Linked DNA regions of Sporocytophaga myxococcoides. The protein of the gene in region 1 interacts with the protein of each later gene in a pairwise test. Links are inferred from orthologs where the notes say so. Each region holds a gene or a part of one and is shown in the gene's direction. Other genes may lie near its edges. The genes, in order: eno and rpe.

The links.
Region 2: the proteins of eno (region 1) and rpe interact in binary tests that used the Escherichia coli proteins (3 or more experiments, as listed by UniProt). The link is inferred for Sporocytophaga myxococcoides from one-to-one orthologs.

What each region holds. Positions count from the first base shown.
Region 1 is NZ_BBLT01000002.1:501,170-517,196, forward strand. What follows is about bases 1-2,980. They hold eno (phosphopyruvate hydratase), read left to right. Parts: upstream 1-837; coding sequence 838-2,124; downstream 2,125-2,980. Other genes in these bases: carA (glutamine-hydrolyzing carbamoyl-phosphate synthase small subunit), read left to right, coding at 1-810; MYP_RS06535 (septum formation initiator family protein), read left to right, coding at 2,206-2,499; MYP_RS06540 (penicillin-binding protein 1A), read left to right, coding at 2,547-2,980. Also shown: more of MYP_RS06540, read left to right, coding at 2,981-4,838; MYP_RS06545 (OmpA family protein), read left to right, coding at 5,013-7,433; MYP_RS06550 (hypothetical protein), read right to left, coding at 7,488-7,673; MYP_RS06560 (hypothetical protein), read left to right, coding at 8,187-8,435; MYP_RS06565 (DUF4468 domain-containing protein), read right to left, coding at 8,478-9,026; MYP_RS26035 (hypothetical protein), read left to right, coding at 9,214-9,408; MYP_RS06570 (hypothetical protein), read left to right, coding at 9,452-9,700; diadenylate cyclase CdaA, read right to left, coding at 9,704-10,546; folP (dihydropteroate synthase), read right to left, coding at 10,543-11,397; MYP_RS06585 (DUF1599 domain-containing protein), read left to right, coding at 11,450-12,007; MYP_RS06590 (BT_3928 family protein), read left to right, coding at 11,991-13,118; MYP_RS06595 (ABC transporter permease), read left to right, coding at 13,123-14,175; MYP_RS06600 (shikimate kinase), read left to right, coding at 14,186-14,701; MYP_RS06605 (redoxin domain-containing protein), read right to left, coding at 14,691-15,602; MYP_RS06610 (OmpP1/FadL family transporter), read right to left, coding at 15,610-16,027. UniProt on the Escherichia coli protein: Catalyzes the reversible conversion of 2-phosphoglycerate (2-PG) into phosphoenolpyruvate (PEP). It is essential for the degradation of carbohydrates via glycolysis.
Region 2 is NZ_BBLT01000001.1:855,486-871,438, forward strand. Bases 4,580-7,485 are described here. They hold rpe (ribulose-phosphate 3-epimerase), read left to right. Parts: upstream 4,580-5,658; coding sequence 5,659-6,312; downstream 6,313-7,485. Other genes in these bases: MYP_RS03705 (S8 family serine peptidase), read left to right, coding at 4,580-5,603; MYP_RS03715 (TonB-dependent receptor), read left to right, coding at 6,345-7,485. Also shown: MYP_RS03675 (1-phosphofructokinase family hexose kinase), read right to left, coding at 1-762; MYP_RS03680 (hypothetical protein), read right to left, coding at 767-1,387; MYP_RS03685 (thioredoxin family protein), read left to right, coding at 1,496-1,813; MYP_RS03690 (DUF6952 family protein), read left to right, coding at 1,858-2,100; tRNA 2-thiouridine(34) synthase MnmA, read left to right, coding at 2,179-3,291; MYP_RS03700 (hypothetical protein), read left to right, coding at 3,284-3,973; more of MYP_RS03705, read left to right, coding at 3,954-4,579; more of MYP_RS03715, read left to right, coding at 7,486-8,780; MYP_RS03720 (penicillin-binding protein activator LpoB), read left to right, coding at 8,806-9,396; MYP_RS03725 (COG3014 family protein), read left to right, coding at 9,419-10,813; MYP_RS03730 (diphthine--ammonia ligase), read left to right, coding at 11,159-11,872; MYP_RS26340 (hypothetical protein), read right to left, coding at 11,906-12,064; MYP_RS03735 (o-succinylbenzoate synthase), read left to right, coding at 12,220-13,290; MYP_RS03740 (SDR family NAD(P)-dependent oxidoreductase), read left to right, coding at 13,306-14,082; MYP_RS03745 (VIT1/CCC1 transporter family protein), read left to right, coding at 14,155-14,877; MYP_RS03750 (hypothetical protein), read right to left, coding at 15,128-15,556; MYP_RS03755 (RidA family protein), read right to left, coding at 15,629-15,953. UniProt on the Escherichia coli protein: Catalyzes the reversible epimerization of D-ribulose 5-phosphate to D-xylulose 5-phosphate.

The sequences.
Region 1 (16,027 bases):
GGAGAAGGGACACTTCAGGAGTACTTTGTAAGAAACAATATTGTTGGTATAAGTGAGATAGACACCAGAGAGCTAGTAAGGCATATCCGAAGTAAGGGAGGGATGAATGCAATTATTTCTTCTGAAATACTTGATGCTGAACAACTACTTGCTGAGGTAAAGAATATTCCATCAATGAGTGGATTAGAATTGTCAAGTAAAGTAAGTACACCAAATGCATATTATGCGGGTGATGAAAATGCTTCCTTAAAAGTTGCAGTTCTCGATTTAGGGATTAAAAAAAGTATTTTAAATAATTTTACAAGTAGAGACGTATTTTGTAAGGTATTTCCTGCAACTACTTCTTTTGAGGAAATGCAAGAATGGGGACCTGATGGTTATTTTATATCAAATGGACCCGGTGATCCAGCTGCGACTATATATGCAATAGAAACTGTTAAGAAGATCTTGAATTTTGATTTACCTCTATTTGGTATTTGTCTAGGGCATCAGATTTTGGCTGAAGCTAATGGAATTCCTACTTACAAAATGCACCATGGCCATAGAGGATTAAATCATCCTGTTAAGAATCTACTTACTGGTAAAAGTGAGATTACTTCACAAAACCATGGATTTAGTGTAGATGCTGAAGCGGTTAAAACTAGTGAAACAGTTGAGGTTACTCATATCAATCTTAACGATAATACGGTAGAGGGGATTAGAATTAAAAATAAAAAGGCGTTTTCAGTTCAGTATCATCCTGAGTCGTCCCCAGGACCGCATGACTCCCATTACTTATTTGAGGAATTTATTTCATTACTTAGAAAATAAATTTTTAATTAAATTTTTAACAAAAAAATGAGCTTAATAGAACAAATCGTTGCCCGTCAAATATTTGACTCAAGAGGTAACCCTACTGTAGAAGTAGATGTAATTACAGAAAATGGGTTTCTTGGGCGTGCTGCCGTTCCTTCAGGAGCTTCAACAGGAAGTCATGAAGCTGTAGAATTGAGAGATGGTGATAAATCAAAGTACATGGGCAAAGGAGTCTTGAAGGCTGTTGCCAATGTAAATGATAAGATTGCTGCAGAGTTAGTTGGTGCTTCAGTTTTTGAGCAGAAACTAATTGATCAGATCATGATCGAGATGGATGGAACCCATAACAAAGGTAAGTTAGGTGCTAATGCAATACTTGGTGTTTCTCTTGCTGTCGCTAAAGCTGCAGCTCAAGAGGCTAGTATGCCACTTTATAGATATGTAGGTGGTGTAAATGCAGTAACATTGCCAGTTCCAATGATGAACATATTGAATGGTGGAAGTCATGCTGATAATTCTATTGATTTTCAGGAATTCATGATTGTTCCAGCAGGTGCAGCTTCGTTTACTGAAGCGATGAGAATGGGATCTGAAATTTTCCACAATCTGGCAAAAGTGTTGAAATCTAAAAAGATGTCAACCAATGTTGGTGATGAAGGAGGTTTTGCTCCTAATATTCCATCCAACGAAGAGGCTTTAAAGATCATTCTTCAGGCAATTGAAACTGCTGGTTACAGACCTGGAGAAGATGTGTTTATTGCACTTGATGCTGCTGCTTCTGAATTTTATGATGCTGAAACCAAAATGTATCATTTCAAAAAGTCTACAGGAGACAAATTATCATCTTCTGATATGGCCAATTTCTGGAATGACTGGGTTAATAAATACCCGATTGTTTCTATTGAAGATGGCATGGCAGAAGATGACTGGGCTGGCTGGAAGCAATTAACTGACCTTGCTGGTAAGAAAACTCAGTTGGTAGGAGATGACCTTTTTGTAACAAATGTTAAACGTTTACAAGAAGGAATTGATAAGGGGGTTGCTAATTCAATCCTGATTAAAGTAAATCAAATTGGTTCTCTTTCTGAGACTATCGATGCTGTAACTTTAGCTAAGAGAAATTCTTACTCAAGCATTATGTCACACAGATCTGGAGAAACTGAAGATAATACTATTGCAGATCTGGCAGTAGCTTTGAATACTGGTCAAATTAAAACAGGATCATCTTCTCGTTCTGATCGTATGGCTAAATACAATCAACTTCTTAGAATTGAAGAAGAGCTCGGAGAGATTGCTTATTACCCAGGTAAAAACTTCAGAAAAATCTAATATTGAAAGTCCCTTGAGAAAGGGACTTTTTTTTTACCCTCTCATTTTCTATTTTTAGCAAAATATCTTCTGTAAAAAATCATGTTATCAAAACTTCCGCCATTTACTAAGAACTTCTTTTTTATTTCAAGTATCATTTTTTTAATATGGATGATATTTTTCGATTCTAATGATTTTATTAATCAGTTTAGAGCTAGCCGAAAAATTAAAGATTTGGATGGTCAGAAAGTATTTTATGAAGAAAAGATAGAAGAAGTGAAGAAAGAGCGGGAAGCACTTTTTAATAACCCTAAAGAATTGGAAAGATTTGCCCGTGAAAATTATTTAATGAAAAAGAAGAACGAGGATGTTTTTATCATCGTAGATGAAGAATAAATTTCGAACAATAACACACATTAAGATTAGAAGTTAGTTGCGGGGTCATGGAGAATACCAGGAAGTTTGATTATCAACAATTAGCCAAATACATTTGGATTATAGGGGGCGGAGTTCTTTATTATATAATTGGATTTGTAATATTGTTGCAAATTAACTTTTTATGGCTGTTTGGACAGATTCCAGGCATTGATGATCTTGAAAATCCCTCTTCAGATCAAGCTTCAGAAATTTATTCAGCAGATAATATTCTATTAGGTAAATATTTCAGGGAGAACAGAAGTCCAGTTGATTTAACCCATATATCTCCCAATGTTATTAAGGCCCTGATATCAACTGAAGATGTACGATTTTATGAACATTCGGGAATAGACGCCAAAGGATTTTTCGCAATATTCTGGTATATGGTCAGAGGTGATCAACGAGGCTCGAGCACATTGAGTCAGCAATTGGCTAAAAACCTTTTTAAAACTAGAAATGATGAATTTCAAGGAATACTTGGCTCTGTACCCATAATTAATGTCCTTTTGTATAAGGCCAAAGAGTGGATGTTGGCAATAAAGTTAGAACGAAATTATACAAAAGAGGAAATTATAAATATGTACCTGAATACTGTTGATTTCGGAAGTAATGCTTTCGGAATTAAAGTAGCAGCAAGGACATTTTTTAATACGTCACCAGATAGCCTCACAATAGAACAATCTGCGACTTTGATAGGGGCATTAAAAGCAACTACTCTTTACAATCCGGTGTTCAGACCTGAAAATTCTTTGGAGAGAAGAAATGTTGTACTTGATTTGATGGTTCAGAATAAAGTTCTTGATGCAAAAGATTACGATTCCATAAGAAAAATTCCATTGAAAGTAGATTTCAAAGTAGAAAATTCCATAGATGGCATTGCGACATATTTCAGAGGAGTTTTAAATAAATACTTATTGAAGTGGTGTAAGGAGAACGGAAAAGATTTGTACGGCGATGGATTGAGGATTTACACTACAATTGATTCAAGAATGCAAAAGCATGCGGAAGATGCTGTTGGAGAGCATATGAAAGTTGTTCAAAAAAAGTTTTTTGAACATTGGAAAGGGCAAAATCCTTGGAGATATGAAAATAAAAAAGAAATTACCACCTTTATTGAGGAGGTTTCTAAAAGGACATCGACCTATAAAATGCTTGTTAAGAAATTTGGAGAAGGTCATGATTCCATAAATATTGTGATGAATACACCTGTAAAAATGACTGTATTCAGCTGGGATGGGGAGAAAGATACAATAATGAGTCCTATAGATTCTTTAAAGTATTACAAGCATTTTCTTCATTCTGGATTTATGTCGATGGATCCTTCAAGTGGTGAAATTAAAGCATGGGTTGGAGGAATTAATTACAAATACTTTAAATATGACCATGTAAAACAAGGAAGAAGACAGCCTGGTAGTTCTTTTAAGCCTTTTGTTTATGCAGCTGCTATTGAGAAGGGGTACACACCTTGCTATCTGTTGCCAGACGCGCCAATTACCTTTAGATATGAAGAAAAAGGTGAAATGAAAACCTGGTCACCGAAAAACGCAGATTGGATATTTACAGGTGATAGTATGACTTTAAGACAGGCTATGGGGCGTTCTATTAATTCAGTAGCAGCACAGGTTCTAAAATTAATTGGTATTGATGCTGTTATTAATGAAGCAAAAAAATTAGGAATTACAAGTAAGCTTGAACCGGTTCCATCTATTTGTCTTGGTTCCAGTGATGTAAGTGTCTATGAAATGGTAGGGGCCTACAGTGCTTTTGTAAATAGCGGGGTCTGGGTAGAGCCATATTTTATTTCAAGAATAGAAGACCGTAATGGAAATATTCTTCATGAAGTAATTCCTAAAACCCGAGATGCGCTATCTGAAGATGTAGCATATGTAATGGTACATATGCTGAAAGGAGGAGTTGAAGAAAGAGGAGGCACCTCTCAAGCTTTATTTAAATACAATATTTTTAGAGGAAATGAGGTTGGGGGGAAGACAGGAACAACTTCTAATCACTCTGATGGCTGGTATATGGGCATTACAAAAAATTTGGTTTCAGGTGTATGGGTAGGAGGAGAAGATAGAAGTATTCACTTTAGAACTTCGCAATTGGGAGAAGGGTCAAAAATTGCACTGCCAATATTTGGCCTCTACATGGAAAAAGTATATGCTGATGAAAGTTTAAATATCCCTAAAGGTTATTTCAAACGACCTAAAAAATTGTCTATTAACATAAGTTGTCCTCCCAGACCAGAGCCAGTATTAGCAGATAGTATTGCATCTGATTCGCTATTGGAAGTAGAAGACCAAGAAGGTTTTTATTAAACTTGGCAGTAATGTTAAATTTTTCCCTTTAATAGTACAATTTTTTAAAGGATATTTCCTTTTTTAATTGTTAAGAATGAGTTAATTTCGCTTTTTGTTGGTAGATTTTGTCCAGTTTTGATGGTTTCTAGTTGTAAGTCTACCAATTTAAAATTTTTAACGATTAATCTCACTATGAAAAGGAACATCTACAGTTTGATCTGTATTATTTTGTTTTTCGCATCTTTTACAAAAGCGAATGGTCAAAGTCGTGCTGTGAAAAAACTAGAGCAAGAAGCAACTAGTTATTACCAGACGGAGCAATTCCAAAAAGCTTTAGTATTATATGAAAGATTGGACAGCTTAAAACCCGGAGATGCTGAAATTCCATACCGTATAGGAGTTTGCAAGTTTAATCTTCAACATAGAAGAGAATCTTTACCTTATTTTCAGAGAGCTCAAAATCAAGGCTATTCGTTTTTAGATTTAAATTATTATTTGGGAAGAATTTCTCATTTAAATCATCAGTTTGATGAAGCTATAAATTATTATAAAAGTTATCAGATCTCATTAAGTGATACCCTTACTGCAAAAACTAAAGTTAAAGACAGACTTCCAGTTGAAGAGTACATAGAAATGTGTCAGATCGGAAAAGAACTTGTAAAAGACACATTGACCCTTGAGGTTAAAAACATGGGACCTGGAATTAACAGTTCTTATCCGGATATTGTACCATTGACATCAGCTGATGGTTCTACTCTTGTATTCACTTCCAGAAGAGCAAGTACTACAGGTGGGAAAATTGATATTCAGGATAATCATTATTACGAAGATATTTATATAAGTTATAAGGATTCTTTGGGGAAATGGAGAACTCCTGTAGATCTGGTGTCCTTGAACACAGAATTGCATGACGCTTGTATAGGAATATCACCTGATGGGCATAAACTATTTCTTTATAGATCTCACATAGGTAAAGTCAGAAGTGGTAGTATTATGGTAAGTACTCTTGAAGGAAATCATTGGTCTGAGCCCATACTACTGGATGAGAGCTTTAACAACATTAACTGGGAGCCCGGAGCAACTATTGCAATAGCTGCAGATGAAAAAACTATTTTCTTCAGCAGTGACCGCTTGGGTGGTTTTGGAGGGAGTGACATTTATGGTGTAAGAATGGATGCTTCTGGAAAGTGGGGACAACCTTATAACCTTGGAAGAAAGATTAACTCCGAATTTGACGAAAAACCTACTTATTTAAGCATAGATAATAAAACACTTTTTTTCTCCTCAAATGGGCATAAATCAATGGGTGGTTTTGATATACTGACTTCAGTTTATGATGATGTAAATAAGGAGTGGTCAACTCCGGAAAATGCGGGGTATCCTATTAATACAGCTGATGATGAAGATAACTTTATCTGGTCTGCAGATGGTACCAAGGGGTATTTTTCATCTTCCAGACCTGATAGTTATGGAGAATCTGATATTTATGTAATTAATAGACCGCATCCTACTTCTAATCTTGCTCTGGTAAAAGGAACAGTGCTGGATGAAGAAACAGGGAAACCAGTTTCAGCAACTATATCAGTTGTGAATAATAATAATCAGGAAAAAATAGGATTTTATAATTCCAATTCACTTACCGGACAGTATACTTTAGCGTTGCCTCATGGAACTAATTATGGAATAACAGTAGAAGCTAACGGATATATGTTTCATTCTGAAAATATCAATATAGATACTAAAAACCCATTTTTTGAGATTACAAAAAATATAAAGTTGGAGTCTCTCAAAGCTGGAAATTCTATTGTGCTAAACAACATGTTCTTTGACTTTAATAAATCAGAACTAAAAAAAGAATCTAAGTCAGAATTAGAAAGATTGGTGACTTTCTTAAAAGAACACCCAGAGTTGAAAATAGAATTGTCTGGACATACGGATAATGTAGGAAAGGCTAAGTATAATAAAAAATTATCTGAAAAAAGAGCGACAGCAGTATTGAAGTATCTTGCCGAGAAAGGAATTGGTAAAAGAAGAATGGTAGCTAAAGGTTATGGTTCTACAATGCCTATAAGTACAAATGAAAATGAAAGAGGCCGGCAGTTGAATAGAAGAACTGAAATGAAAATACTCGATAATGATATGGTGGTATTGAACAGATATCAAGATATTCAGATAAATTATGCTATTCAAAATCAGGCACATTTAAATAATCCACCTGTAAAAGAAGTGCAGTCCGGTGACGTTCCTACAAAAAGTTCTCCAGCTGTTGGAAGTGTTTTAAAGCCTAAAGTTCATTTCACTTACAATTCCTATCAGGCACTTACAGAATATTCTACACAAAAAGTAATGGAAGTAGTGAAGATGATGAAAGAGTATCCCAAAATGAAAATTAAGATTTGTGCATATGCTGATCCTATAGGAAGCTCTACATACAACCAGCAATTGTCTGAAAAAAGGGCTCAGACGATCATGAATTTTATGATTAAAGAAGGGATTGAAAAGGACAGGCTTACGATTGAAAGTCTTGGTGAGCAAAAGGGAGTAATACAAAGCAATGATAAAAAAGAGAATTTGGTAAACAGAAGGGTTGAATTCATTGTAATTGGCGAGTAAAGAGATTTCTCAAAAAAAGAAGAGGCTGATTCATTAAAATCAGCCTCTTCTTTTTTACCAATTTTTATCTTTCGTTACATACGAAGGATTAAAGCTAAAGCAAACACCTGCGTAATAATCTTCTCTTAAAGAATTAAACAGATGTACGAAGATAGTCTCTCCTAGTTCAAGGATTTCACACAATTGCCCTTTATAATTTACAACGATATCAGACAACTCTCTCTTCTTATCTTTCTCCATATCACCCTTTTTTCTATAAAAACAATGACATAGAAAAGAAGGTGTCATTTTTTCCTTTTGGTCTCAAACTTAGGATTAAAGGCGAAGCAAATCCCATAAATCAAGTGTTCGCGAAGACAATTAAATTTTATTTCTACTGTTTCCCCCTCAAAGGCGATCATCTCACATAATTCTCCTTTATTATTTATGCATAGTTTTGAGAACAATCTTTCCGACAAGTAATCTCTATCATAATAGTGGTGCATAATGCCCTCCTCAGTTTCCGTTTTAAAAAAATAACTCAATATTCTGGAAGAAAGTTATAAGGGTGCATATTGTTGCTCTTTTAGCTAACACTACTGTATGATCAAAGTATTATGTTCAATTTGCTCTTTTACCCGTGGATAAGCTAATTGATTTTTCTATTAAAGGGATAATTAGAAGAAATAAGAACTTTCTACAAATTGTTTCGGAATAACTTTCATAAATTTTCAGAAGTTACTTTAAGTAAGGAGAAATGAAGGGATGAGAATTATGAAAAATAATATAGTTATTGGGTTGATGATTACACTTTCTTTAGGTTGGGGGGGAGCAACTCAAACTTTTGCATACTCTCAAAAAGAAGCGAGTGAAGTTTCCCCATTAAAAGGGCCGAAAAAGATGAAAAAGAATCTTTTTAAAAGGAAAAAGAAAAGATATAAAAATAACACCGTTGTAAAAATAAAAAGGAGTGGAAAAGGTCCTAATAGAGGGAGAAGAAATTACTCAAGTAATTTTAGATAAGAGCAAATGGGGTAATTCCCCATTTTGCTCTTAAAGAGTTTATTACCAATCTTCTGATTTTTTTTCTGCAGCTGCAGGAGCTCCTGCAAGCTCTTGTTTGAGGCTGTTTACTGTAGCCTGAGCAGATTCAGCCGATTTTGTTTTGATGGTACTCCAACCCGCAGGAACCAAAGTGTATTTGCCACACTGTGGTAGTTCATTTTCAAGTTTACCACCATTCCCTTTCGGAGATTCATGTACAAAGTCAACCAGCTCATATTTGTACTTACCGTCTTTCACTGAAATAGAAAAAAGATAGTTGACTGTTCCTGAATGGTTCATTCCTCTCATCGGACTGGGATACTGAACACCAAAATGTCCTTTTGCGACAAATTTGCCCTCTGCTTTAGAATCCGTTACTTGTTTGAATCCATTAGCAAGCGCCCAATTTTTAGCTTTCAGATATAGATCATCTTTTTTGGCTCCATCTACCTGGACAACCTCTGTATAAGTTATTTTTTTAGTTTCAGCATCTATTGGAAGCTGATTCTGAGCTATCAAATTGCTGATCATGAGCAATGAAAGAGCAAATGAGAATAGGACTTTTTTCATCTTAATACCTGTTTGTGGATTTAACAAAGATAAATTTTAATAATTTAAATAAAAAGACGGACTGGTTTGATAAGGCTAATAATTTATTTCTTGTTGTTTTTGTTTTGTTTTTTATTGAAATAATTATATATTTTAAACAAAAACGAAATAATGTTGTAAAATATTTGTAAACTAACCAAGGATAAAAATGAAAGAAACTAAACTTACCTACTCATTTTTCCTCTCGCTAATTTCGTTTGTTGCTCTGTTTGTTTTTATTGTAGGCCTTTCGATTTTGCTTCGAGTGCTTTCTTTTGGAAGGTATAAATTTAATTATCCATTAAAATATTTAAAGAAATACATCGAAGCCCAGCAAAACGTTAATGTCTTTGATGGTTTTTAATTTATATGAGAAATCTATCATTACTTTCTTGTAATTTTGTAAAATGACTTGGGAGGAGTATTGTATTAGTAAAAAAATTGATTCTAAGGCTTTTAAGGAATATGATCCTTTAAAATGGCAGGAATTGAAAGAAATCTTTGAGCAGGTTCATCCGAACAGCTTTACAGAACAAAAGAAATTTTTAATTAATGATATTCGCAGAAGATTTTTACTTCAGGAAGTTGTGGAAAAAAAATCTGACGAAGCAATTGTTAAAAAGGTTGCCCTTCCATTTATGAAAAAGAAGGAATAGACTTTAATTTTCTATTTCCTCTTTTTCACCCTCTTTTATTTTTTCCTCATCTTCAAATAAATAAAAGTGGAGCTTTTGTTTCAATTCTGATTTTGAAAGATTGGTATGTATTTTACCATTAATTGCCAACGAAATCTGACCTGTTTCTTCAGAAACAATTAAAACTATACTATCTGTAACTTCAGTAAGGCCGATTGCAGCTCTATGTCTAAGACCCAGGTGGGCAGGTAAATCTGTGTTTTCACTAACAGGCAGGATACATCGGGCTGCCTTAATTCGGTTATTTGCGATAATAACTGCGCCATCATGGAGAGGACTATTTTTTTGAAAGATAGCAATTAGCAATCTTTTAGAAATCAGTGCATCCATTAAATCGCCTGATTCCGCATAGAACTTCAATTCTGAACTTTTCGCAAATACAATTAAAGCTCCTGTATTAGTTCCTCCCAATATTTTAGCACTTTCAATTACCGGATTTAAATTGAGGCCATCGGCATTGGGCTGAGAATTTTTTTTCCAGAGAAGTCCCTTTAAGAAAGATCTGTTAAATGCTGTTGTTTTCCCGATGATGATTAAAAATTTTCGAATTTCCTGCTGAAATAAGATAAGTGCGGCAATGACACCAACTCCAATAAACTGACCCAAAATGGCAGTCAATAATTCCATTTTAGCAGCTTTTACAACGAGATAAATAAGATAAATAGAAAGAAATCCCAGAAAGATTTTTACAGCGATACTTCCTTTTAATAATTTGTATAGTTGGTAAAGCAAGAAACTAACAAGCAGGATATCAAGGATATCTATCCAGCTAATTTCTAAGAATCCTATTTTATACAATAATGTCAATTCTTTAATTTTTCTAATAGAGCTATAATTTGCTTAGCTTCCCGGGTATCATGGACTCTGACAATGCTAAGATTTTTTAAGAGTCCTATGGTATTAACAACAGTGGTGCCGTTTAAAGCTTCTTCCTGAGAAATGTTTAACGTTTTGTATATGAAAGATTTCCTGGAAGCACCTAAAAGGACTGGTAGATTTAAGGCACTGAAGATATCTAACTGGCTAATCAAATGAAAGTTTTGCAAACTATTTTTAGAAAAACCTATTCCCGGATCTATTATTATATCCCAGACCCCCAGGTCATTTAGACGATATATTTTCTCCTGGAAATATTGCAGCATTTCTCCAATCAGATCGTCGTATTGGTTAAGTTTTGCCATGGTTTCCGGAGAACCTTTCATGTGCATTAAAATATAGGGGAGCTTCAACTCTGCAATAGTTTCAAACATTTTTTCATCTAATTCCCCTCCGGAAATGTCATTTATTATTTCTGCTCCTTCTGCCGCTGCAATTCTGGCAACTTCAGATCTGAATGTATCTACAGAGACAATACAATCAGGGAACTCTTTTTTTATGATTATTAAGGCCTTGGTAACTCGTGATTTTTCTTCTTCAATTGATATATTTTCAGCTCCAGGTCTTGATGAATAACCTCCAAGATCGATAATATCAGTTCCGTTTTCCAGCATTGAGGCGGCCCTTCTGACAATATTTTCAGAAGTAAGATATTTTCCGCCATCATAAAATGAATCAGGGGTTACATTTAGAATCCCCATTATCAATGGACGATTGGATAAATCAATTAATTTACCTCTAACCAGAAGTGTTTTTTTTGTCTCAAAAATTCTATGTTTCAAATTCTAGTATTGTAAATTTGACCTAAACAAAACTACTAAATAGAAATCAAAATTGGCAAACAAGACTGAAAATGAGTATAGGAAGGTAATAAATAAGTGTAAGGACTTATTTATCAAAAAGACGCAGGACTATGGAACCGCATGGAGAATTTTGCGTTTGCCTTCAATTACAGATCAGATATTTATCAAAGCCCAAAGAATCAGATCAATTCAAGATAAAGGAACTCAAAAAGTGGCTGAAGATATCAATTCGGAATTTATAGGAATAATAAATTATTGTCTTATCGCAATGATGCAGCTTGGGCTAAAAGATACTGATCCCATGGAGCTTCCCGCAGAGAAAGTAGCTGAGCTATATGATAAATATTCTGAAGAAACTCTTGAACTTCTGATCAATAAAAATCATGATTACGGAGAAGCCTGGAGGGATATGCGTGTAAGTTCAATAACAGATATCATTCTTATGAAGTTGTTAAGGGTCAAGCAAATTGAGGATAATAGCGGCAAGACATTGGTTTCTGAGGGTGTTAATGCCAATTATCAGGATATGCTTAATTATAGTGTGTTTTCTTTAATTAAATCCAACTTCATAGATGGTGAAAATCATTAATACTATAAGCAGGATCATAGTTGGCTGCTTGTTTATTTTTTCCGGATTGGTAAAATTGAATGATCCATACGGAACAGCTTTTAAGCTTGAGGAATACTTTCATGTTTTTAGTGCGGATTTTGGATCTTTTTTTGAGGTATTTACCCCATATTCATTATTCTTGTCGATTGCCATTGTAGGATTGGAAGTGATTCTGGGTATAGCATTATTGCTTAATTACAGGATGAAACAAACAACATGGATACTTTTGCTTTTAATAGTGTTTTTCACATTCTTAACATTTTATTCCTTTTATTTTGATAAAGTGAAAGAATGTGGATGCTTCGGAACCTTGATCGTTTTAACCCCAAAACAGTCCTTCATCAAGGATCTTATTCTTCTGTTTTTCATTCTAATAATATTTTTCCTGGGAAGAAATCAAGTTTCTGTTTTTAATACTTTAAAAGGAGATTTATTGATGCTAATCGTTTCGTTTGTGACTTTCTATACCGGATATCATGCTGCGAATCATTTACCATATTTTGATCTTCTGAATTTTAAAGTGGGGAACAATATACCTCAATTAATGAAAGCAGAAGAAACTCCGAAATACAAGTTTATCCTGTCTAAAGGAGGTAAGGAATTCGAGTTTTTACAAGAAAACTATCCTTCTGATACCTCGTATAAGTTTGTCAGGTATGAGCTTTTGAATAAAGACACAACCAAACTTGTCCCTAAAATTATTGGATTTAATGTTGATAGCGACGAAGGTGACAAAACCAAAGAAATTCTGACAGGTAAAAGATTACTAATTACAATACCTGACGTGAATAAAGCTTTTAAGAATTGTGAAGGAGGATGTGTTGAAAAATTAAGGAATTTGATAACTCAATCAGAAAAAATGGGATTTTCACCGGTTATTTTAACCGAACCTGGTTCTTCAGATGTAATGGAGGCATTCAGACATGAGTTACAGCTTGCGGTACCATATTATTTCATGGATGATGTCATTTTGAAAATGATGGTGAGGTCAAATCCGGGGATATTGGTGTTGAAAGATGGAACAGTGCTCGAAAAATGGCACTATAATGATATTCCCGATAGTGATAAATTAAAAATGCTACAGAAGTAGGTAAATGATAAAATTTATATCGACTAGGTTTTTATATGGCTTTCTGGTACTGTTCGGTGCTTTGATAGTTGTATTTTTTCTTTTTAATGTATTGCCGGGTGATCCAGTAGCCATGATGGCAGGTCAGAGAACTGACGTTTCCACCCGAGAGGCCATTACCAGAGAGCTTGGCCTTGATCAGCCACTTCCAGTGCAATTGGGCTATTATCTGAATGATCTTTCTCCTGTTTCTATTCACCGAGATACTGAAGCAAATGAAAAGAATTATGAATATAAAAAGCTTTTTAAAGTAAAAGATAAAGTTGTTGTAGTAAAATATCCATATCTGAGAAGGTCATTTCAAACCAACAAAAAAGTTAGTGAGATCATAATTGAAAATCTTGAGGGAACTTTCTGGCTGGCTTTTGCAGCAATGTTATTTGCTACAGTGTTTGGAATACTCTTTGGAATGATGGCTTCTGTCAAGCCCAACAGTCTTCTTGATCATTCGACCATTTCCCTTTCAGTTTTAGGAATTTCAGCCCCTCCATTTGTAATGGGGGCATTAATTGCAATGGTTTTTGGATACTACCTTTCTGATTATACGGGTTTGAATACTTCCGGGCAGTTATGGGAGGATGATTTAAATGGAAGAAAGCTGGTGTTGAAGAATCTTATTTTACCAGCATTTACTTTGGGCCTCAGGCCATTGGCTATAATTATTCAGTTAACAAGAAGCAGTATGCTGGATGTTTTGTCACAGGATTATATAAGAACGGCGAGAGCTAAAGGGCTTCGATATTATAAAATAATACTTAAGCATGCGTTGAAAAATGCTTTGAATCCAGTTATTACTGCAGTTTCAGGGTGGCTGGCTTCGCTAATGGCAGGAGCATTTTTTATCGAATACATATTTAACTGGAAGGGAATTGGCTCCGTTACAATCGATGCGGTATATAAGCTCGATTTCCCTGTAGTGATGGGTACCACCTTATTTGTAGCTCTCGTTTTCATAGTTGTTAATATTTGTGTAGATATTTTATATGCAGCCATTGATCCACGGGTCAGATTGCATTAATTTTACTTGCATGAAGCTTTTTTTAATTGGACTTCCGGGTTCTGGGAAATCTACCCTTGGCGTAAAGCTTGCGGAACTACTTAATTTTGACTTTTTAGATACCGATGCATCAATAGTCAAAACAGAAGGATTGACAATTAATGAGATATTTCATCAGTTTGGTGAAGAATATTTCAGACGACTGGAAGAATCAACCTTAAAGCAACTCAATCATCTGGATAATATTGTCATATCGACAGGAGGAGGTTTACCATGTTTTTATGATAATATGAATTTAATAAAATCAATGGGGTTCAGTATATATCTGAACGTTTCTCCGGAATTAATTACAGAAAGGCTGTATGCTGTAAATGATCAAAGCAGACCGATGGTAAAGGGCAAAAGCAAAGAAGATATGCTGGCTTTTCTTATTCAAAAAAGTGCAGAGAGAACAGATTTTTACAAAAGGGCTAACCTGGAAATAAGCGCAGGTATTTCTCCGGAAGAAGTAATAGAATTGTTGAAAGAAAAGAAAATTATTTTTTGAAGAAGGTATTAACAGTTCCTTCAAGGCTGATGTAGTAATTGCCGGAAGAAAGATCCTGAACCATAATAACTTCTCCAGATCCTTTCTTAATCAGTTTACCTCTTTGATTGTATATTTCGAAATTAGCGTTTTTAGATAAAGTAATTTGATCATCTACCCTTTGGGGATAAAAAGTAACAAGCGCCTGATCGTTTACTTTTTTGAGAAAGAGAGATGACTTACCTTCGTACCTGATAAGGTATTCAGAGGCCGCTAATCCTGTAATATCAACTTCTTCACTTTTGCCTTTCAGTAAAACATTTCCTTTTAGATCTTCAATCTGATACTTTGCTTTTGCGGTGAAAAAAAGTTTGCCGGCGGCGGTTTGTGGATAAAACTGAACTTGCTCATTGAATAGAAAGTTAAGCTTTTTGTCAAGATCGTATTCGTCAAGATCAGTCCCGATGATAATACCCTTTTCATCAATTAAAAAGGTAGCGGGAATTCCTGAAATGTCATAAAGTTCAGCTACTTCATTTTCCCAGCCTTTTAAATCACTTCCATGGAAGGGCCATGATAGCTGGTCTTTTTTTATGGCATTAAGCCAGGCTTCTTTTTTAGTATCCAATGAAACACTGAAAATTTCAAATCCTTTATCATGATACTTATGATAAAGTGCAACTATTTCCGGATTGACTTGGCGGCAAGGCATACACCATGAAGCCCAAAAATCAAGTAATACGATTTTGTCAGAAAGATCTGAAAGACGGATTATTTTTCCGTTAGGATCTTCAATTTTAAAATCAGGAGCTTTTTGGCCCACTTTGGGTTGTGCGAAAGAAAAAAAGAAAGATGAAGAGAAAGCCGCCCATAATATGATTATTTTAAGCACTTTGCTCTTCATCTTGATATAAATTTTCATTTAAAAATTAAAAACTAGTTCCAATTGTAATTACAACACTCGTATTTCTGTTATTTACGATTGCCATAGGTTCTCTGCCACTGTTTAAGTGATAAGAATAGTAATTACTTTTGTAGAATGTATTTACAAATGCAATATCAGCATAAAAGCTTTCGGATTTCAAACCAGCTCCGAATGTAAAAGTATTGATAGTTCTATCCAGATTATCGACTATTCCATGCCTGTATGGATCTCCCAAACGGGCATATCCTGCTCTAAGTCTATAGTCTCCAAGTCTGGCTTCTGCTCCGAGGTTAAAGTTTAGTGTAGTTTTATAAAGATTCTTTATTACATCATTATCAGCATCCAATTCCTGAGGATCAGCACCTTTTAATCTTGCCCCGCTATAACCAACAACTTCAACATCTCCTGAAATAAACCCTGAT
Region 2 (15,953 bases), on another replicon or contig:
GGCTCCCACCGTACTTTTTTTAGCAGCAGATGGAGCCGATATATGATTTACTCCCTCTTTCGATGCAATGAATGCTCCGAAAGCACCAAGCGAAACCACCATAATTTCTATCTTGTGTTTTTTGATGATTTCAAGAGCAGCTTCTTCCTGTTGATTAATGGTTTTTAATTCCGAGCCGATCAGTTCGCTAAGTTCCTTGACATTAGGTTTTAATAGGTAAATACCTTCGTTGATTGCTTCTTTCAGAGCATCCCCGGAAGTATCAAGAACCAGCTTTGCATTTTTTCGCTTGCCTATTTTAGCCAGTCTCGCATAGAAGTCAGATGGAACACCAGGAGGCATGCTGCCACTGGCAACGAGATAATCAATTTTTTCTGCATGACTATCGATTTCATTAAGGCAGTTCATCCATTCTGCCTCAGAAAGAGGAGCACCTGGCATTCCAAATCTGTATTGTCGGTTAGTAGTTGTCTCCACAACAATGAAATTTTCCCTGCTCCAATGCTCAACTTCAATGGGATATTGACTGATCCCTTCTTGATTTAAAAGCTGATTTAACAGCTCTCCGGTTGGTCCTCCTTTAGGATAAACTGCAATAGAATCACCACCGAGTTTTTTAATTGCTCTGGATACATTAATTCCACCGCCTCCTGGCTCATGAACTGGTTCTGAACACCTTAGTTTGTGCTCTGCATATACATGATCTACAGTGCAGCTTTTGTCAATGGTAGGAGAAAGTGTAAGCGTAAAAATAGTTTTCATCTTGTCAGTCATTTACTTCCAGTTCTTCTAATATGTCAGATAACTCGGAGAAATCTTTAAGTCCGGGTTTTATTTCTTCCCCACCTTTGAGTGCGATCCCAGAAGGGTTAATTGTGTCAATAATAAGTGGTAAAGCAGATTGCTGAATACCAAATCCTAAAATGACTTGAAATTTTTTGCAAATATCCTCAAGTATCCCCTTCAAATCATTTAACTCCGGTTCTGTATTATTTTCTAACAGGAAATAAGCAACCTTGTTTTCATATTTTTTTAATACTTCAATCGTCTCCGAAGGCTTTTCATTATTGAAGTCAACTTTTAGTATTACAGGTTTTTTGAGTCCTGGTAAAAATTCGGGATGTATTAAATGGTTGAGTTGAATATAGTCAAGGTTCAGTTGCTCAGCCAGGTAATTCATGTTATAAATATTATCCCCTGAAAATTCTCCAACTACCTTAACCCCTGAAATCCAGTTTACTATTTCTCTAATAGAGCTTAATTCTATAAATTTAGGATGGTTTTCATCCAGTGGAAATCCTACTAATTCAACCCCCATGCCAGCACAGTAGCGTGCATCACTCAGGTTATTTACTTCACTTACCTTTACTAGTGTTTTTAATGCCATATCCCAATTACCGTTAAATAGTTCAAAAACAAATTAATTTAAAAATAAGTTAAAAGGCGAAAGTTTCAGGAACATTTTTTCGGTATCTTTGAACTCAAAAATTTAGTTATGGCAGTTATAGCAGTAGAAGATTCTAATTTTGATGCAGAACTTGCAAAAAATCCTAAGGTGATTGTGAAGTTTTATGCGGATTGGTGCGGTTCATGTAAATTGTTTGCCCCGAAATATAAGAGATTATCTAATGATGAGAGATATCCAGGGATTGTATTTCTGGAAGTTAATGCAGAAAATAACCCTGAAGCCAGGAAGAAAGCTAATGTTAATAACCTTCCTACTTTCGCCACATTCCAAAACGGAGTTTTAGTAGAAACTCTTTGCTCCAGTAAAGAAGAAGCTGTCGTTGAGGCGCTGGAGAAACTTCAATAGTATTGGAATGCAGGTTTTTTAATTGGAAATAAAATAATACTTAAATGAAAATACCTGCGATAAAATTACTTGTAGAAAATTATTTACCATCAGATCTAAAACAGGCCGAGAATGACCTGATAGAGGGTGAAGGCCTGAAAATAGATGTGGAAGGGGAGGATGAAGGAGAGCAGTTGACGCATGTGATTGCGGCTCTTTGGATTATGGAGGAAATGAATGCTAAAAATATTGAGTTTAAAGAAGCGTTAAGAGAATACACAAAAAAAGTAAGGGAGTCTATAAACTGATTTTTTTCACTCAGATTATCTTAAACATCTTAACCTTTGAGGTTACAGTTGAGATATTTCCCGGAATTAATTTAAATAATGAGTACTAAAGGAAGAGTTTTGGTAGCTATGAGCGGCGGAATTGATAGTTCTGTTGCTGCTGTTATGCTTCATGAAGAAGGATATGAAGTGGTTGGTATGACTATGAAGACATGGGACTATGCGTCTTCCGGAGGTACTAAGAAAGAAACCGGATGCTGTAGTCTTGATTCTATTAATGATGCCAGAGATATTGCGGTTAAACTTGGTTTTCCTCATTATATCCTTGATATCAGGGAAGAGTTTGGTGATTATGTGATCAATCATTTTACTGACGAATACCTTGCCGGAAGAACCCCTAATCCCTGTGTATTGTGCAATACACACATCAAATGGGATGCCTTATTAAGACGTGCAGATAAACTAGGATGTGAATTTATTGCAACTGGTCATTATGCGAATATCAGAAAGGAAAATGAGAGATATGTCATCTCTAAAGGCCTTGATGAAAATAAAGACCAGTCTTATGCGTTATGGGGAATATCTCAGGAAAGTCTGAGCAGAACAAAGTTTCCGCTTGGTCATCTCAAAAAGACTGAAATCAGAGCATTTGCTCAGGAAAGAGGATTTGTAGATTTGGTTAATAAATCTGAATCTTATGAAATCTGTTTTGTTCCTGACAACGATTACAGAGGCTTTCTGAAAAGGAGAATTCCAGGTTTGGAAGATTCTGTAAGAGGAGGTGAGTTTGTGCTCGAAGACGGCACAATTGTAGGAAAACATGAGGGCTATCCTTTTTATACAATTGGTCAGAGAAAAGGATTAGGGATAGCGCTAGGATATCCAGTATTTGTTTCTGAAATTCAAAAGGATAAAAATCGAGTAGTACTGTCATCATTAGAAAAGCTGGCTAAAGATGGAATGATGGTGAAGAAGTTAAACATGCTTAAATATCCTGATCTAATAGGCAGAAAGCTAGAAACTGTAACAAAGGTCAGATATAACGATGGCGGTACTCCGGCACTTATAGAACAAATAGGTGATGAAATGAAAGTGTTGTTTCATCAAGGAGTAACAGCTATAGCACCTGGACAAGCAGCTGTTTTTTATGAAGGAAATGATGTGGTTGGCGGAGGATGGATTACATCAAGCTTTAGACAAAACAATGAATAAATTTTTCTCTTTATTGCTCTTTTTTGTTGCATCTTTTTTAATCTCCGGATGCTCAGAGCAGCAGGAACCGGATGTGTCTGACTATCAGTATTTCCCAATTGAAAAGGGAATGTATGTTCTCTATTCTGTAGATAAAAAAACTTACGGAGTGGGTGATTCTACTCATTCATTTTATTATCTCAAGGAAATAATCGGTGATACATTCAGAGCTGGTGGCGAACTAAAATACAGAGTGGAAAGATATACAAAAAACAGTCTCACAGATCCTTGGCCGGCGCAACCAGATTCAGTATGGAGTCAGTTCAACAGCAAGAGTAATGTTACAAGAACGGAAAATAATATCAGGTTTATCAAGATGACCTTTCCTTTGGTAAATGATAAAACATGGGATGGGAATGCTGAAAATACTATGGGATCAGAGTATTATAAAGTAAAGGATTTCAAACGTACTTTTTATGTTGATACAATTTATTTCCCTAATTCCGTAAAAATAATCCAGGCTGATAATCAGAACCTGATTGAAAAAAAATACAAGGTTGAATATTATGCAAAACATGTTGGCCTTATTCATAAAGAGAAAAGAATTTATGAGTATGACCAGTCTCCTTCTGCTATAGGGAAATATATTATAAAAACTGGGGAAACCTATCTTCAGAAAATTTATGCTTACGGCAAAGAGTAAAGCAATTTTATGCTTCATTATTTTTATATCATTTCAAAGTCTAGCTCAGACTAATTTATATTTTGTAACATTCACCGATAAGTCTGACAGTGAATATTCCTCCAAGACTCCGGAAGAGTTTCTTTCTCCAAAAGCCATTAGCAGGAGACAGGCTCATAACATTCAGATTCAGGAAGAAGATTTGCCAGTCAATAAAAATTATCTGGATTCTTTCACGAAAACAGGTATTATTATTAAAGGATCTTCAAGATGGATGAATGGTGTGATCGTAGAAATGTCAGAAGAGGTATCTGAACTAACAAGAAGTAAGCAATTTGTAAAATCTGTAAAGTACCTTCAGCCAGCACAAACATCTCTTAACCAATTGAAGCTTTCTTCTCCGGTATCGAATATTCAGAGACAATCGGCTTTTTTATCATCATCATCGTCTTCTATTGACTATGGTTTTTCTCTGAATCAAAATGCTATGATTGGAGTTCCTTCTGTTCATGCTTTAGGTTATTCAGGAAAAGGTAAGCTTATAGCAGTTTTGGATAATGGGTTTTTAAATGCCAATACACTTACATTTTTCACTCATTTATATCAGAATGAAAAAATTTTAGGTACCTATGATTTTGTTTCTAGAGATCAGAATGTTTATGACGACGGAGGACATGGAGTGAATGTACTGTCGGTGTTGGCGGGTTTTGAAGAGGGAAAGATAGTAGGGCCTGCTTATGATGCTTCTTTTTTGTTATTGAGAACTGAAAATGATTTTTCGGAAACCATACTGGAAGAATATAACTGGCTTATGGCAGCAGAGTATGCAGACAGTGCAGGTGCTGATATCATTTCAAGTTCTTTAGGATACAATACTTTTGATTTTACGGAACAGGATCATTCTTATGCTGATCTTGATGGGACGTCTACTATTGTGACGAAAGCTGCAGAGACAGCTTTTTCTAAAGGAATGATTGTGGTGAACAGCGCAGGTAATGAAGGAAATAAATCATGGAAATATGTGACAGCTCCAGCAGATGGACCTTCAGTAATTGCAGTTGGTGCAGTAAATTCAGATAAAAAATATGTAACGTTCAGTTCAATTGGTCCTTCAGCTGATGGTCGAATAAAACCAGACCTGGCAGCAATGGGAGCTGGGGTATATGTTGGTAATCCGGACAATTCTTATTCGAGCACCAATGGTACATCTTTTTCCTGTCCGCTTGTAGCAGGTCTGATTGCTTGTCTTTGGCAAGCAAGACCATATTTATCCAACAAAGAAATCTCAGAAGCTTTGAAAAAATCAGCTTCCAAAGGGAATGACCCTGATTTTCAATATGGATTTGGAATTCCAAATTTTCAAAAAGCTCTTACTTATTCAAGCCCAGACACATTAAAAATTGCAGGGCTTTTCCCAAATCCTGTATCTATTCCGGGAAATGTAAAACTTATTATTGAAAACGATTTAGTAGGCAATGATGTGGAAGCTGAATTATTTGACCTAACAGGTAAAAAAATATTTGCCAAGACTTTATCAAAGGCAGAAAAGATAAATCAAATGGTATTTCCTGGTGACATTCAAAGAGGTGTGTATATTCTGGTTCTAAATACTAACAGTGCAAATCAGGTAATAAAAATTATCCTTCAATAAATACGTTTTTCTTTAAGTTAACATTCCTTTCATTTTATTTATATTTGTGGTCATTATGAAACCGATTATAGCCCCTTCAGTTCTTTCTGCTGATTTTGCAAACCTGCAAAGAGATGTTACAATGATCAATGAAAGCCAGGCAGACTGGTTCCATGTTGATATTATGGATGGTGTTTTTGTTCCTAATATTTCTTTTGGCTTGCCAGTTTGTGCTGCTATAAATAAACATGCTAAGAAACCTTTGGATGTGCATTTAATGATTGTGCAACCTGAGAAATATATTGAAGCTTTTAAAGAGGCAGGGGCTGCATATATCAGTGTTCATGCAGAAGCTTGTACTCATCTTCACAGAGTTATCCAACAAATTCATGCTGCCGGATGTAAAGCTGGTGTGGCGATTAATCCACATACTCCTGTAAATGTATTGGAAAACGTATTGAATGATATTGATCTGGTTTGTATCATGTCTGTGAACCCAGGATTCGGAGGGCAACAGTTCATTACCAGAACCTATGAAAAGATAAAGCAGCTGAATAAGATGAGAGAAGAGGCCAAAGCAAATTTTCTGATAGAAATTGATGGCGGGGTTTCAGATAAAAATGCAAAACAATTGCTGGATCTAGGTGCCAATGTACTCGTTGCAGGAAATTTTGTATTTAACTCTAAAGATCCTCAGGCTACAATAGCATCTCTTAAATCTTTAGGATAATATTTTCCTTGGAACCGTCGTTTAAAGCTGAGATGGGTAAAAGGATTTTTTATTTTATTTTTTTGCTGGTTATATCCTCTTTGGCAGCTCTTGGGCAGGATAAAGGGGTCTTTTCAGGGCAGGTGCTAAACGAACAAGGAAAAGTTGTTCCTGATGCGAATGTTGTATTATACAACCAGCAATGGAAACCTGTATCTCAAGTTCATTCAGATTCAGAAGGGCGTTTTTTATTATATCTGCCAGGTGATTCTGTCTATACAATTGTCATATCTTTTCTTGGTTTTGAAAATTTCGCAAAACAAATAACTCCTTCAGAAAGAAATGCAGGAACAATTGTGTTTCAACTAAAGCCTGATGTTCAGATGCTCAAGCATGTTGAAGTCAAAGGGAAATTTAAGGAGGAATCAGGTGGGCAGGTAAGTACAATCAAAATAGATCCCAAGATTCCCAAATACCTTCCGTCTGCATTTGGAGATTTTAATAAAATCCTTTCCACGGCAGGGCTTGGTGTTGTTTCTAACAGTGAACTTTCGTCTCAGTATGGTGTGCGTGGAGGTAATTTTGAGGAAAATCTGGTATATGTCAATGGTATTGAAATATACCGACCCTTTCTGGTAAGGAGTGGGCAGCAGGAAGGTTTAAGTTTTGTCAATCCTGACATGGTCGCTGATATTGAATTTTCTGCCGGAGGATGGCAGCCGAGATATGGAGATAAGTTGTCTTCTATGTTATCTGTAAAGTACAGAGAACCTAAAAATCTGAGAGGGACTATTACAGCAGGGCTGTTGAACAATGCCTTATATCTGGAAAATTCAGCATTCAAGAAGAGGTTATCTATTGCAATCGGCGCCAGACAGAAGTCCTCTCAATACCTCCTTAAAACCCTTCCGGTCAAAGGTCAGTACAAACCAAAATTTTATGATATACAATCCTATATTTCACTTGATTTAACCAAAAAAAGTCGTGCCGCAGAGTATGGAAAACGGACGACATTGGGACTTTTATTAAGCTATTCAAAAAATAAATACCAGGTATTTCCCTCCAGGAGTAAAGTCCAGTTTGGCACACTTAATCAGGTGATGAATTTGACAGTTGACTTTGACGGTAAGGAAATCATGGAATATGAAACTTTTCAAAGCGGACTAGTTTTGACACATCAATTTACCAAAAGATTTAAAACGGAATTTATAGTCTCTGGTGTCAGGACAATAGAAAATGAAGGGTTTGATGTGGAAGCTGGTTATAAACTATACGAAGTGGAATCAGGTCCGAGTTCTAATTTTATCCCTCAGCTAAATGCTCCCCTCATTATAAGAGGGATTGGAACTAATTTTGATCACGGCAGAAATTCCCTGAAAGCTTCAATTTTCAATTTTACTCATCGAGGGTATTATCGTCTCAATTCAAAGAATAAGGTTGAATATGGATATAGTCTTACTAAAGAAATAATCGATGATCAGTTGAATGAGTATTCTTTCACGGACTCTGCTCAGTATATAACGCTTACAAGATATATCAATACGACAGTTGATTTAGATTCTTGGAGAAATCAGGGATATATTCAGAATACGTTCAGTCCTGATTCAACTCATATTTTAACTTATGGAGTAAGATTAAATTACTGGTCATTAAATAACCAGTTGCTGGTAAGTCCTCGTCTTCAGTATGGCTGGATACCGACTTCAAGACCCAATTTGATGCTAAGGGCTGCAGCCGGAGTATATCAACAACCTCCATTCTATAGGGAACTTAGAAATTTTGACGGGATTGTCAATACTAATCTCAAAGCCCAGACCTCTTATCATTTTATTGCAGGAAGTGATCTTAAGTTTATGTCATGGGGAAGAGAGTTTAAATTTATCTCAGAGATTTATTATAAATATCTGACAAACGTAGTACCTTATGACATTGATAATGTAAGGCTGCGGTATTATGGACAGAATCTTGCCAGGGCATATGCTACAGGAATTGACTTCAGGGTCAGCGGGGAGTTTGTGAAAGGTGAACAGTCCTGGTTCAGTCTCAGTTTTTTAAGAACAATGGAAGATGTTCAGGGGGACGATCGGGGTTATATCAGAAGACCTACAGATCAGAGAGTAACAGCAGCAATCTTCTTTCAGGATCATTTGCCAAATAATCCAACAATTAAAATGTACCTGAATCTTGTGTTCGGCTCAGGATTACCTTTTGGTCCTCCGGAAAATAAAAACTTCAGAGCTGCAGCTACAGCTCCATTTTACAGGAGAGTGGATATTGGTTTTTCGAAGTTATTAAGCATGCAGGATAAGGAAGTATTGAAAAAGTCTCTTTTTGAGTCACTTTGGTTGAGCATTGAAGTGCTGAACCTTCTTGGGGTAAATAATACAATCAGTTATTACTGGGTAAGTGATTTTCAAAATCGTCAATTTGCTGTCCCTAATACCTTATCGGCAAGGTTTTTGAATGTCCGCCTGATAGCGAAATTTTAAACATACAGAATAAACAATGCATACAATGAGAATTCCCTTTAAAGTTATTTTCAGCCTACTTACAGTTTTAGTTCTTGCAGGTTCATGTACTAAAAAGACGGTAACAAGAGTAAGCCCAGATCAGCAGATAGATCTAAGTGGCAGATGGAATGATGTAGATTCAAGGCTGGTTGCTGAAGAAATGGCTAAGGATATGATCAACAGACCATGGAGAAATGATTTCATGGCAAGGAATAATAAAAAGCCAACGATTATATTAGGTGTAATCAGTAATAAGAGTCATGAACATATTGATGCTCTTACTTTCATTAAAGACCTTGAAAGAGAATGCATCAATACAGGTACAATAAGAGTTGTTCAGAATGCAGAATTCAGAGAAAAGCTGAGAGTAGAAAGAGCAGATCAGCAGCAATTTGCATCTCCTGAAACTCAGAAAAAATGGGGCAGAGAGCTTGGAGCAGATTATATGGTATTCGGTACGATCAATTCAATTGTAGACTCTGAAGGTAAGAGAAAAGTAGTGTTTTATCAGATCAATCTTGAACTTGCTGATCTTGAAACCAATGAACTTGTTTGGATTGGGGACAAGAAAATTAAGAAATATATAGTTAATTAAGTTGCATAAGTACTGGTGGGGGATGGGACGAGTTATAATTTGTTTGATTTTTGCAGGTCTGTGTTTTTCCTGTGTTTCCTATTATCAGAGAAATATTAGGTTCAATACTTATTTTGTTCAAGGCCAGCTGAAGGAAGCAGAGGATGAATTGGCCAAAGATAAAAAGGGAGCAAAAGGAAAAAACAAACTTATATATTATTTAAACAAAGGCGTTGTTGCTTCTATGCAAGGAAATTATGCTGGAAGCAATGACCACTTTGAAGAGGCTTACAGAATTGCAGATAATCACCACAGAAATCTGCTCAATGAAGGACTATCCTTTCTGACCAATCCTAAAATAGTCGAATACTATGGAGAGGAGTTTGAACTCCTTATGATGCATTATTACAAGGCTTTAAACTATCTGAAGATGGGACAGTCCGAAGAAGCCCTTGTAGAATGCAGAAGGATGGATATCAGATTAAAACAGCTAAGCGATAAGTACAAATCGGAAAATAAATATAAAAGAGATGCATTCATCCATCTTTTAATGGGAATCATATATGATGCTAATAAAGATTATAATAACGCTTTTATAGCGTATAGAAATGCTTTAGAGGTGTACCAGGCAGATTATCAAAAAATGTTCAATCTTGGCCCTCCTGAACAGCTTAAACAGGATCTTTTGAGAACAGCCTACCTCAGTGGTTTTAATGAAGAACTTGTAAGGTTTGAAAAAGATCTTGGTATTAAGTATCAGCCTTCTTTAGGCAAAGATGAAGGCGACCTGGTTTTCATCTGGCATGATGGTCTTGGGCCTGTTAAAGAAGAATGGAGTATCAACTTCAGTATTATCAGAGGAGAGGGAGGCGTTGTGACTTTTGTTAATCCTGAACTCGGATTAAACTTTCCTTTTGCCATTAGCAATGACAATTACGAGTCCAGTGGTTTAAGCAAGCTTGAATTTATACGTGTAGCATTTCCTAAATACGTAGAGCGGCCACTGGTATATGAAAGTGCAACTTTATCCGGAGGAGGAAAAGAGGTTCCTTTACAACTGGCTCAAGATATTAATGCCATTGCCTTTAAGTCTTTAAAAGACCGAATGCTATTAGAACTTGGTAAATCGCTTCTCCGTGTTGGATTAAAGAAAGCTGCAGAATATAAAATACGACAGGAAAACGGAAATCTGGGAGCGGCTTTCAGTATTGTTAATGCTATAACAGAACAGGCAGATACAAGAAACTGGCAGACGTTGCCTCACAGCATTTATTATGCAAGGCTTAAACTCCCGGAAGGGAAGCAGACTATTTCCTTTACCACAAAGGGAAGGCAAGATCTGAAGAAGCAAGAAATTTCAGTAGAAATTAAAAAGAATAGTACCAATTTTCAGACCTTCAGTTCGCTGGACGCTATGCCAGCCCTAATCTATTATTAGTAAATCTGATAAACTATGATTTCTATGTTGTTTGTAATACAGAATTTCATTCCTCCTGAATGATTTTAACTTTCAATATAGTTAATGACTCCTAATGCTCAAAAACTTCTCCACAAGAGAGAGCATCTTATTTTAATTAAAGAGTAAAAGAAAAAGGTTCTTATAATTATAAACAGCAGCCTGGGCAGAAAATACAGTTAAGAATAAAATAATTATTATTGAAGCAAGAGGAGACGTTTTAGGAGATCAGAATAAAAAAAAACATCCGGCAGGTAAGTATGAAGTCGAAAGACTAATCATTCTCCGGTAATTCATGGTAGTGATAGTAAGATAAAATCAAAAAAAATGCAAAAAGCAGTTTTTTGCTGGAGTGGAGGTAAAGACTCCGCTTTTGCTTTATATAAGACAATATCATCAGGCGCATTTGAGATCTTGGCATTGCTAACAACTATTAATTCCGCCTATTCCAGAGTGTCTATGCACGGGGTGAGAGAAGAGTTGATGGATCTTCAGGCAAAGCATATAGGAATTCCATTGTATAAGGTATATATACCTGAAGTTTGCACTAATGAAGAATATGAAAAGCAAATGGAAGAAGCAATGATATACTGGAAAGAAAAGGGAGTTTCTCATATTATTTTTGGAGATATATTTTTAGAAGATTTAAAAAGATACAGAGAGGAAAAGCTGGAAAAAGTAGGAATGAAAGCTGTTTTCCCTTTATGGAAGGAGGATACAGCAGAACTGCTCTCAAGCTTTTTGAAGTTAGGTTTTAAAACAATGATTTGTTCAGGAAGCTGTAAAAACATAAACGAGGAATTAGTAGGAGAAACCCTATCTGAGGAAATAGTGGGATTGATGTCACCTGGTACTGATCCATGTGGTGAAAATGGAGAGTTTCATACATTTGTCTATGAAGGTCCGGTATTCAGAGAAAAGCTGGATGTAGCCTGTACGGAAAAAGTAGTAAAATATTACAATGTAAAAAAAGAAACGGAGGGCAGGATAGTGGAAGAAGAAGTTGGATATTGGTTTGCCGACATAAAGTTGAAGGAATAAAAAGTGTTAACTCTTTTTATTCCTTCATATATCTTAATGCTGGAAATTAAAGTAATATCCGGATTTTTTCTTCTTCGATTTTTTAGCGCTTTTATGCTTTCCCGGCTTTTTGGGTGTAAAAGCAAATGACTCAGCCATGTTAGCGGTAACAAGAACCAGAGTAAGGATAAATATAACGTGAAGTTTTTTCATGATTAATAAATTTATTATTTCCCAAATAATTGACAATTTAATAAAAAAAATAGACTTATTGCAATTTTTAATAGAAAAAAAACTAGAGGATCATACCACTAAAGACTTAATAGTCAAATAATATCGGTAAAATACAATTAGTAAAATAATCATAAATGGGATTGAATTGTTTTTGGAAAAAATACACTCTGAATTTTAAGTTTGATGCAGGGACTTCACGAGGGGTGCTTAAAACTCATGATGTGCGGTATCTTGTAATATCAAATGAAAAGAATTATTCGACTTTTGGAATAGGGGAATGTGCGCCGTTAAAAGGACTGAGTATCGATGACAGACCTGATCTGGATGAAAAGCTGGAGGAAGTTTCCAGGCTTATTTTAAAGAAGAATTCAATAGATGAATGTGAAGAGTTTTTCATGTATCTGCAAGAGTGGCCTTCCATTCGTTTTGCTTTGGAAACAGCGTTACTGGATTTAAAGCAAGGAGGAAAAAGGAAGCTTTTTGACACAGATTTTACTACGGGAGGAAAAGGAATTCCGATCAATGGTCTGATCTGGATGGGGGACTTTAATTTTATGGAAAGGCAGTTGTGGGAAAAGCTGGAACAAGGATTTAACTGTATTAAGATTAAGGTAGGTGCAATTGATTTTAATAAAGAATGTAATCTGCTGGAAAAAATCAGAACCAGATTTTCTCCGGAACAGATTGAGATCCGTCTTGATGCAAATGGCGCATTTACAGAAACGGATGCTGAAATCAAATTAAAGCAACTCTCAGAATTTACTATTCATTCTATTGAACAACCTGTAAAGGCAGGCCAGGTAGAATTAATGAAGCATCTTTGTACTTTGAATATCATACCGGTAGCGTTGGATGAGGAACTTATAGGTGTATATACAAAAGATACAAAAGTAGAATTGCTTCAAAAGATCAAACCTCAATACATCATACTCAAACCCACTCTTTTAGGTGGATTTAAGCAAAGTGCGGAATGGATTGATGCAGCAGATAGAATAAAGGCTGGCTGGTGGTTTACTTCTGCTCTGGAGTCTAATGTTGGCCTCAATGCCGTTGCTCAGTTTGCATATAGCCTGAACTCTCCAATGCCGCAGGGATTGGGCACCGGCAAGCTTTATCATAACAATATTGATTCTCCGCTTGTTATTCAATCAGGGGCTCTGTACTACGATCCTTCACAAAATTGGAATTTTAATCCCTTGTTATAATGGCAATAGTATGATATGAGGTATACATTAATTACCGGAGCTAGCAGAGGTATTGGCCTGGCATTGGCAGAATATTGTGCGTCTAAAAATTTTAATTTGGTTCTTGTTTCAAGATCCGAAAATAAGCTTTGGGAGATAGCTGAAAGATTAAAAGCTACCAAAAGAATTGATGTAAAAGTTTATTCTGCAGATCTTACAGAAAGTGATGTTCCAGAGAAACTTTATAACTGGTGTTTAAAAGAAGGAATAAAGGTAAATGCGCTTATCAATAATGCAGGAGCAGGTCTGTATGGCAAGTTCTCTTCATTATCACTGGATAATCAGTTAAATCTGATTAAATTAAACCAGTCTGCTTCTGTGTCGCTGATCTATAACTTTATTCCTATGCTTAAAGCTGAAGGCGGATATATTATGAATGTAGCAAGCACTGCATGTTATCAGCCAATTCCATTTATGAGTGTGTATGCTGCTACTCAGTCTTTTCTGCATTCATTTACTCTGGCACTGCGTGAAGAGTTAAAGCCATTTAACATATCTGTCAGCTGTCTTTGTCCTGGACCTACTGCAACCGATTTTTTTGAAGAAGCTGGATTGAAAAATCTTCCTGTTGATTCAAGTGAAGTGAAAATGTCTCCTGAAGAGGTAGCTGAAATAGCTGTAGAAGGTATGCTTGCTCATGATTCTGAAATAATTCCAGGAACAAGCAATATGTTTGGAGCCTACTTCAGTAAGATTTTTCCAAACAAGTTTATTGTAAGGACTCTTAACAGACTTTTTGCACCAAAGAATTAAATATTAGTGGTTGGTTTGTTTTTAAAATTCATTTTCACTTTATGGAAATGAATTTTTTTTTATATTGAAATTATGGAAGACAAGTTACATTCAGACGGGAACATTTTATTTTTTAATAAAGATTATATTTCCGAATTCATTTATGGAGGTATTGATGGTGCAATTACCACATTTGCAGTTGTTGCAGGAGCTGCAGGAGCAAATTTATCAATATCTGTAGTAATTATTCTTGGCTTTGCTAACCTTATTGCCGATGGCTTTTCAATGTCGGTGGGAAACTACTTTTCAACTAAGGCAGAGCAGGATACTTACGAGAAAAATAAAGCTGTTGAATATTGGGAAATCGAAAATATGAGGGAAAAAGAAATTGAGGAAATAAGGGAGATATACCAAAAGAAAGGATTCGAAGGTGAACTACTAAATAGGGTTGTTGAAGTGATTATTTCCAATAAAGATGTATGGGTGGATACTATGATGAAGGAAGAACTTGAGATGTCTAGAGATGAAAGAACTCCTTTTAAAACCGCCGGAATGACTTTTCTATCTTTTGTCACAATCGGTCTGATTCCTTTGCTGGCGTATCTATTTGCAATTCTGAATATATTGGAACCAAGCAATTTGTTCCTGGTAAGTTGTATTCTCACTGGTATAGCTCTTGCAATTGTAGGTAGTTTTAAGAGTATAGTTACAAATAAAAATAAATTAGTAGGGATCATGGAAACACTTTTCCTTGGAGGTATTGCGGCATTTCTTGCATATTATGTCGGAGCTGTTCTTGAAAAAATCTTTACATAATATTATATAAAGAAATTCACCAGCTGGTTTAAAAGAGCTCAAATACTAATTTTTAAGTGAATAAAGTCTTTCTAATTCAATAAACATTTTAATGTTGATATCTGTAGAGACGCCATGCATGGCGTCTCCTTATCCACGGGCATGGTCTTTAAATTTATCAGGACACATTAAACGGCAGATATTGTTTTCTATAAAAAAACATTATAAAAGATATGAGACGCCAATGTGTAGTGTTTCTACAAGTAAAAAGCTAACGCTTATCGGCACTCCAAATTTTCTTAATTTTTTCATCCGGATAAGTAACCTCCTGATATAATCCCTTTATATTCCCTTCTGAAATTACTCCATTCCAGCGAATGATACTTCCATCAGAAGGGTTGTAGGAGGAAAAAGTTATACCTTTACTGTTAGTAGATCCTTTAATTTTACCCCGGAATGGATATTTTCCCTTTCTTAAAATTCTTCCTTCAACTTTACCCAAGTGGTCTATAATTATAAATAACTCAAATTTACCATTTAGGTCATTGGAGTAATTGGCAAAAGAACCATAATAGTGGCCCGCTGGATTCATGGATTCTTTATTCTGATAAAACTCCCAGAGAGCCCAAAAAGTAACAAGAATACTAATCATTGCTGCTGTTGCCTCGATCTTCCTTAAAAATCCTTCATTACTGCTCATAGCATGTTCTTAATAAAATAAAAAGCCATCTCCCTTAAATTTTGTTTAGGAGGAGGTCAAAAATATGAGCCTTTAATTGGAAACAATTGCAGTAACTTCTATTTCTATCAGAAGATCAGGAGATATGAGTCGGTTTACTTCCACCATTGTAGCAACCGGATTTATTCCAATAAAAAAATGACCATGAGCTTTACCTATTTCTTCCCATTGACTAATATCGGTAACATACATGCGCGTCCTCACCACATCTTTCATACTGCATCCGAAATGTTCAAGACATTTTTCAATTTTTGACAAAATAAAATGAGTTTGTTCATAAACATTTCCTATACCGATTACTTTGTCTTCTTCCATTGCAGTAGTCCCTGCTACTTCTATTATGTTTCCTATTTTTACT